Regions from separate parts of the Metabacillus sp. KJ11-3 genome, predicted to be linked through region 1. Evidence: riboswitches for the same ligand, from Rfam matches in the RefSeq annotation. Region 1 holds a riboswitch; the other holds the start of a gene.
What was found. Region 1 has a riboswitch for S-adenosylmethionine ahead of AC0L8O_RS08685 (5-methyltetrahydropteroyltriglutamate--homocysteine S-methyltransferase). Riboswitches for the same ligand answer to the same signal wherever they lie in the genome.

Region 1 (4,219 bases):
GTTGGTACATCAGGAGGAATGGAGGGTGCCCGCAATGGTGCCAACTACATGATTGGTGGAGACCAAGAAGCATGGAAAATCGTGGAACCGATCTTCCGGGATACATCTGTTGAAAAAGGATATGTGTATACAGGTAAATCAGGGAGTGGTCACTATTTAAAAATGGTTCACAACGGGATTGAATATGGAATGATGGCAGCAATTGGTGAAGGTTTCGAGGTTCTGGAAAAAAGCCAATTTGATTATGATTATGAACAAGTAGCAAGAGTGTGGAGTAATGGGTCAGTTATTCGCTCGTGGTTAATGGAATTAACTGAGAACGCTTTTGCTAAAGATGCGAAGTTGGATGGAATTAAAGGGATTATGCACTCATCCGGTGAAGGAAAGTGGACAGTAGAGGAGGCATTAGATCTCCAGGCAGCAACACCTGTTATTGCTCTTTCATTAATGATGAGATACCGTTCCCTTGAAACCGATACGTTTACTGGTAAAGTTGTTGCAGCTTTAAGAAATGAGTTTGGTGGACATGCAGTAGAAAAGAAGTAGATGGTAAAAGCTTCATATCTTCTCTAGGTGGAAGGCCAAACATGCGGATATATTCACGGCTGAATTGTGAAGAAATAAGAAGGAATATCAGTAAGGGAAACACCATTTTGATCTGTCTTTCGTTTAATGATGGTGGCAAGTTAAGTCTGTTGCAAATACATTTGTTCAGACATTTGCCATTCTCCTCTCTCATATCAAGGATTAATATCTCACTTATTTTGTGCAGTAGTTTAAAGAAATCCGTAAGATAGTGTGAGAGGATTAGGCAAACATTTGATAGGAATGAGATATCAGGAATGTTACCATTTGTTGCATAATGACTATAAACACGTTTCCCTAAAGAGGAAAAAACATTAATCTCCGTTAACGAATCCCTATAAAGGAGGAAAAAAAGTGGAACGATTATGGACGAAGTCATATATCAAAATGCTGATAAGCATGCTGTTTTTGTTTACCGCATTTTATATGTTGTATCCTACACTTCCTTTGTTCATTAAAGAGATAGGTGGTAATGAATCACAGGTCGGACTTGTGATGGGCGCGTTTATGCTTTCTGCGGTTATTTTTCGTCCAATTGTAGGTGGTCTGCTGGACCGGTTCGGAAGACTGCCGTTTATACTATGTGGTTTACTTCTTTTTTCTATATCAATGTATCTTTATAACTGGGTTGGTGGAATTGTTGTGTTGATGGGACTGAGAATTTTACATGGGATGAGCTGGGCCGTTTCCACAACTTCAATTCTTACAGCGATCACGGATTTGATTCCATCAGGCCGCAGAGGTGAAGGGTTAGGTTGGTCTGGTATGGCTATGACACTTGCGATGGCCATCGGTCCGATGTTTGGAATTTGGGTTTCGGAAAACCTTTCCTATCATTCTTTATTTCTATTCGCTTTTAGTCTGTCGGTTATTGCCATTCTCTTAATCTTAGGAGCAAAAGTGCCTTTTCAAGTGCAATCAAGCTCAAGGAAAATGGAATTCTTCGAAAAATCTGTTCTACCTGTCACGATTACCGTCTTTTTTTTATTTATCGCATATGGAGGAGTCACCACATTCGTCCCATTGTTTGCTGCTTCCATTAACGTAAATTCAGGAACATTTTTTCTCGTTTATGCTGTCACTCTTGTTCTATTTCGACCGATTGCCGGAAAGCTATCAGATCGATATGGAGAATCATTTGTCATAGGTCCGCTCTCATCATTACAATAATCGCACTGGCTGTTTTAGGGTTTTCAAAGGGATTGTTTGGTGTTCTTTTAGCCGCAATATTTTACGGAATTGGATTTGGTGCTACTCAACCTGCTTTACAAGCCGCCACCATTCGCCTTGTTCATCCAGATCGAACCGGGGTAGCAAATGCTTCTTTTACAACGGCGACTGATTTGGGAATTGGCCTAGGTGCCATGATGTTGGGCTGGGTTTCTCAACATACAAGCTATCAAATATTGTTTATAGTAAGTGCTGTGGCTGTCTGTTTATCAATGATCATGTTTCATCTTTTAGTAAAACAATTGTTAGTAAGCAACAGTCTACATAAAGTGAAAGCGTCTCCTTTTCCAAGCAAAACAGGCTGATAGGGAGTTAAAGAATAGGGAGAAAAAAGTCGGATTTTGGAAAATTACGCCTCAAACGATTGACAGTGGATGAATAATAACTGTATAGTAAGGATAATAACTTAATATTTTGATATTTTCTTATCAAGAGAGGTGGAGGGACTGGCCCTTTGAAACCTCGGCAGCGGACTTTCAAAAGTACTGTGCCAATTCCAGTAGCGTGAGGCTATAGAGATAAGAGGAGCAAGGTATAATGATGCTAACTGAACCCCTCTTCTTATTTTTGGAAGAGGGTTTTTTGTGTTAACAGAAAGTTATGCTACAGGTACTAATACCCCCAAAAGGAGAGAAATAGATATGACAAAAACATTAGTAAAAGCGCCATTTAGAGCAGATCACGTAGGAAGTTTGTTGCGACCTGAGAGAATTCATCATGCAAGAAAGGATTTTCAAGAAGGAACAATTACTGCTCAACAATTACATACGATTGAAACAGAAGAAATTAAAAAAATTGTGGACAAGCAAATTGAAGTAGGGTTGCAAGCAGTAACAGATGGAGAATTCCGCCGCAGATTTTGGCATACAGACTTTTTAGAACATTTACATGGTGTTGAAGGGTATGTACCTGGACATGGTTTCAAATTTAATGGAGAAGAAACCGAAAGATATGATGTACAAGTAACGGGGAAAATCTCCTTTAATCAGGACCATCCACATGTAAAAGAGTTCATTGAATTTAAGGAAATCGTTGGAGACCGAGCTGTTGCAAAACAAACGATTCCTAGTCCAAACCAATTATTTAATGCCGGGATCCGTAATCTGGATATTTACCCAGACATTGAAGAATACACAAATGATGTGATCCAAACTTACCGTGATGCTATAAAAGCTTTTTATGATGCAGGATGCCGTTATCTGCAACTTGACGATGTATACATTGCCGGGCTAAACGCACCGGAAATTCCATTTAATGATAGTGGTTATTCCCGTGAACAATTAATTGACTTAGCATTACGTGTGGCAAATGGTGTATTAGAAGATAAACCGGAAGACCTTATTATCACAACGCATCTTTGTCGTGGAAATTATCGTTCTACCTGGGCATTTGAAGGCAGTTATGCTAAAATCGCGCCAACATTATTTGCAAAAGAAAAAGTAAACGGGTTTTTCTTAGAATATGATGATGACCGTTCTGGAGATTTTGCACCATTAGAACACATACCAAATGGTGGACCACAAGTTGTTCTCGGTGTATTTACCTCAAAGCATGGTAAGTTAGAAGATAAAGAAAACATTAAAGCACGTGTGGAAGAAGCAACAAAATATGTACCACTAGAGCAAATCTGTATCAGCCCACAATGTGGTTTTGCTTCCACACATCATGGAAATATCCTAACGGAAGAGGAACAATGGGAGAAGCTAAAATATATCGTTGACATATCTAAAGAAATATGGGGATAAACACAAAAGCGAACATCATCATAGATGTTCGCTTTCTTTTAGTGTGCCAGGCATGGCAACTATCTAGGTGGTGAAAGTCTACTGTGGGGGTACACATCGACCAACCACTAAGGAAGCGCAAGGTACTTATCGTGAGATAAGGGCTGGAGGAAGCGTGGAATAAAATCTTGGCTCGACGAACAGAAATCTGATACTAAGGCTTTACAAAGGGATAAGACTCCTAAACAAGTTAAAGTCCAAAAGATGTGCGTAACTTTGTAAAGTAGATCAGGCGAGTAAAAGAGGAAAGATGGTTGTCTTACCCTGGGAGATCTTGCGGATGTACAAAGGGTACAGTCGAAAAAGGTTAGCCGCAAGAAGTCAGCAGAAGCCATAGTAGTGAAGTAATTTCATGAAGGGCTGAACAATTTATAGTGTTTCAACACCACGAATGCGTAAGTGACATACTCCGAATGTGTTAATGGTGAAAGTATGAGCGTACCTCAAAGGATAACCAAAATGGAGCTATCACTTACTACGTGAGAGGAAAGGAGAAACGAGTGTGGAACTTTTAGAACAAATTCTAAGTAATCAAAATATGAATGAAGCCTACTTGCGTGTATATAAAAACAAAGGTGCTAGTGGGGTCGATGGAATAACGGTCAATGAACTGAAACAAT
Region 2 (4,219 bases), 2.5 Mb from region 1:
AGCTTCATCTTCACCTTCTTCGTCTTTTTGCTTATCAAGGATAAGTGGCTCATATAAACGAAATTCCGCAGGCAATGCATGTTTAGCATCAACCCAGTGTAATGTCCCTTTTACTTTACGGCCAGTAAAGCCGGTACCACTCTTTGTTTCCGGATCGTAGGTACAATGAATCTCAATCACATTTCCATTTTCATCTTTGATAACCTCTTCACATTTAATGAAATAAGCATGTTTTAATCTTACTTCATTTCCAGGGAACAGGCGGAAATACTTTTTGGGAGGGTTTTCCATAAAGTCCTCTTGCTCGATATAAATTTCACGGGAAAATGGAATTTGTCTTGTTCCCATCTCAGGTACTTCGGGATTAATCTCTGCATCAAGCATTTCAACTTGATCTTCCGGATAATTTGTAATGACAACTTTCAAAGGCTTCAAGATTCCCATTGTTCGAGGAGCTTGAAGTTTTAAGTCTTCACGGACAAAATGCTCAAGCATCGCTTCATCAACTGTAGCAAATCCCTTTGAAACACCAGTCTCTTTTACAAATTCACGAATAGCTTTTGGTGTATATCCTTTTCTACGTAACCCGGAGATGGTTGGCATACGCGGATCATCCCATCCATCAACAACCTTCTCATCAACAAGTTGTTTTAATTTTCGCTTACTCATCACTGTATTCGTGATACCTAAACGACCAAATTCTATTTGCTGTGGTTGATGCTCCATTTCACATTCTTCAATAACCCAGTTATAAAGAGGGCGTTGGTCCTCGAACTCTGTTGTACATAAGGAATGTGTAATGCCTTCGATTGCATCTTCGAGTGGATGAGCAAAAGCATACATTGGATAGATACACCATGTATCACCAGTATTATGATGAGTAGCATGTGAAACACGGTAGATAACAGGATCACGTAAATTTATATTTGGTGATGACATATCAATTTTTGCACGGAGAACTTTTTCTCCATTGCCAAATTCTCCATTACGCATACGCTCAAATAAATCAAGGTTTTCCTCAATAGAGCGAGTTCTGTATGGACTTTCTTTACCAGGCTCAGTCAATGTACCACGATATTCTCTAATTTCATCCGCTGTTAAATCATCTACATAGGCTTTACCTTTTTTGATAAGGAGAACGGCACGATTGTACATTTCTTCAAAATAATCGGATGCAAAGAATAAACCGTCCCAGTCGTAGCCTAACCAAGCTACATCTTCTTTAATGGATTCTACATATTCTGTATCCTCTTTTAATGGATTTGTATCATCAAATCGTAAATTTGTTTTTCCATTAAATTCATCTGCTAATCCAAAGTTAATAACAATCGATTTTGCATGACCAATATGAAGATAGCCATTTGGTTCCGGCGGGAAGCGAGTGTACACATAATCCCGTTTTCCTGTCTCAAGATCCTCTTTAATAATGGTTTTAATAAAGTTTGAGGAATTGTGTTCCAAATCAGATCAAACCTTTCTTTTATATGTAAGAATAAATTCTACCCTCCATTATACCAATAGATAATAAAAAGGTTAATTTACTTGCGGTATTTATTTGTAATAGTATATATAATTGCTACATGAATCAATGTGTATACAAGAATTGAAGAAAAGATAAGCTGTTTTCTGAAAGAATTTCATTTAGATCCTAGTTTGAATCGGTAGTGGAGCGAAATGGAACGGACTAAATATTACATGTAACTTTATTAAAAGACCATAGTACGCAAAATAACTAAAAGAAAGTTAAGTGCATGCATCTTAATCAGTTGTGTAAAATAACACAGTCTGGTAGGAGGTGAGAGTATGCCAAATAGAAACGATAATAAGTTCAGAAAGATTGAATCTGAAAGTCAAAAACAAGGTAAATCCCAGGAAGAATATGCTGCAGAGTTAGCTAACAACAAAATGAAAGCACAGAAAAGAAAGTAATAATTCACATGGGCAAGCATGGATGCTTGTCTTTTATATTGAAAAAAATGTAAGCCTTTTATTATAAAGATATAATAAATTCTGATATTATAAATATTCAAATAATGGTTGACATTCATTCTATACCGGATTAAAGTATATATATTGTTATTTTACTTAATCGCATAAAAACATCTCTTATCAAGAGTGGCAGAGGGACTGGCCCGATGATGCCCGGCAACCGTTCTATTTTCGAATAGAATTGGTGCTAAATCCTGCAAAGCTGTATATAGCTTTGAAAGATAAGAGAGGAGACTCCTATTATTGTGGTGAAACCTCTCTGTCTAAGAGAGGTTTTTTGTGTTACCAGGACTTGTGAAATTAGAGAGAACAAGTTCAAGGCATGAGTAAATCATATTCTATTAATTGAGGGGAGCAATGCAGCTATGAAGAACAAACTATTTAACACATTATTTATTTTAACATTGGTATTATCCATATTTGTTTCAGGGTGTTCATCCAGTAATGGCGGAGCGAATGAGTCGACAAAATCAAAAGGGAATCCTGACGTGTCACTCGATAATGTGCCTGAAAGATTTAAAGATGGTGAAGAAGTGAAAATTAAAGTAATCCGCAAAATTGGCGGGGATGATCATACAGCTCAATTTCTAGCAGGAGCTAAAGAAGAAGGGGAAGCATTAGGCTTCCAAGTTGATGTATTCACAGCAAATGGTGACACAGCTAAATTCCATGATGCCATCGCACAAGGACTTGAAGAAGATTATGATGGATTTATCATATCTCATGGCGATGATGAAGCAACAATTAATGCTGTGCAAAAGTTGGTTGATGCAGGTAAAAGTGTTGTTACATTTGACTCGATTGATGGATTATCAAAAATTAATGGAGTGACATTAACTTCACAAGATGATGAAGCACTGGCTAAATTAGCTTTAGATCAATTAGTGAAAGAGACAAAAGGTGAAGCGAATATCGTATACCTTTGGGTTGACGGTTTCCCTCCAATGGTTAGAAGAAACGCTGTTTACCAAGATGTTTTAAAGAATAATCCGGGAATTAAAGAAGTAGAGCGCTTTGGTATTGCATCTGCAGATACATCTGTTCAAACGCAAAATGCTGTTGCTTCTATGCTTAATAAGCACCCGAAAGGTGAAATTGATGCGATCTTCGCAACATGGGATGCATTTGCAATCGGTGCTGCACGCGCAATCAAAGAAGCTGGAAGAGATGAAATTAAGATTTACGGCATTGATGTTTCCAATGCAGATCTACAAGAAATGCAAAATGAAGCAAGCTCATGGAAATACACGGCAGCTGTTGATCCAAAGCTTATCGGTGCCGTGGACATGAGAATTTTGGCTAAAAAACTTGCTGATGAAAAAACACCAGAAACATATAATCTTGAAGCTTCACTTATTTCACAAGATGCGTTACTACAATCGAATGAGCCTATTAATATGGTGAATTTAGCTGACACTGTGGAAGGTTGGGGTCAGTCAGATGCATTTGAAGAAGACTGGATGAAAACATTAAAAGAATATTATAAGAAATAATATCTCTAGTAGAGACGGGTGGAGTCTTAGTTCATACTCTCGAAACACCCGCCTCTTTCCTTTTTTCCTCTATATAAACCTCCAAATAAATATTCCAATAAACTAAGAACAGATCAATAAGGAAGGAGGAAGGACAATGAATACATCTGTATTAAAAATGAAAGAAATATCCATTGAGTTTCCTGGAGTAAAAGCACTTGACTCTGTTAATTTTACGATGAAAAGCGGTACGACTCATGCACTAATTGGAGCAAATGGTGCCGGAAAATCGACTCTAATGAAAGTTTTATCAGGTGCTTACAATCATTACACAGGACAAATTCAAATAAATGGCAAAGAAGTGTTAATTAAAGACCCTAAGGATGCACAAGTACAAGGTATTCAAATTGTTCACCAGGAAGTGGATACAGCCCTTATCCCATATTTAACAGTAGGAGAGAACATTATGCTCACCAAAACAGTGAGTGAGATGGGAAAGAGGCAATTCATTCGCTGGAAGCAAATCCATCAACAAGCAACTGAAATTTTAAATAGCTTAAATATAAAGGTGTCATCTAAAAAGCTGGTAAGTGAACTGACTCTTGCAGAAAAACAGATGGTGCTGATTGCAAGAACAGTCTCGTCAAAATGTAAATTCCTTATCCTCGATGAGCCGACTGCACCATTAAGTCATGCTGAGACAAAGGAGTTATTCAGGATTATTCGTGATCTAAAGGAGAAAAATGTCGGAATTATCT

Region 2: another riboswitch for S-adenosylmethionine. It lies ahead of AC0L8O_RS20480 (sugar ABC transporter substrate-binding protein); the one in region 1 lies ahead of AC0L8O_RS08685 (5-methyltetrahydropteroyltriglutamate--homocysteine S-methyltransferase).

What each region holds. Positions count from the first base shown of each region.
Region 1 covers NZ_CM147865.1:1,642,559-1,646,777, forward strand. The annotation lists gene gnd (phosphogluconate dehydrogenase (NAD(+)-dependent, decarboxylating)) at 1-546, shown strand, start outside; partial or broken gene AC0L8O_RS08680 (MFS transporter) at 940-2,120, shown strand; SAM riboswitch class I at 2,238-2,340, shown strand; gene AC0L8O_RS08685 (5-methyltetrahydropteroyltriglutamate--homocysteine S-methyltransferase) at 2,457-3,560, shown strand; gene ltrA (group II intron reverse transcriptase/maturase) at 4,102-4,219, shown strand, end outside.
Region 2 covers NZ_CM147865.1:4,102,124-4,106,342, reverse strand. The annotation lists gene AC0L8O_RS20490 (glutamine--tRNA ligase/YqeY domain fusion protein) at 1-1,461, opposite strand, end outside; gene AC0L8O_RS20485 (hypothetical protein) at 1,804-1,929, shown strand; SAM riboswitch class I at 2,104-2,217, shown strand; gene AC0L8O_RS20480 (sugar ABC transporter substrate-binding protein) at 2,355-3,482, shown strand; gene AC0L8O_RS20475 (sugar ABC transporter ATP-binding protein) at 3,619-4,219, shown strand, end outside.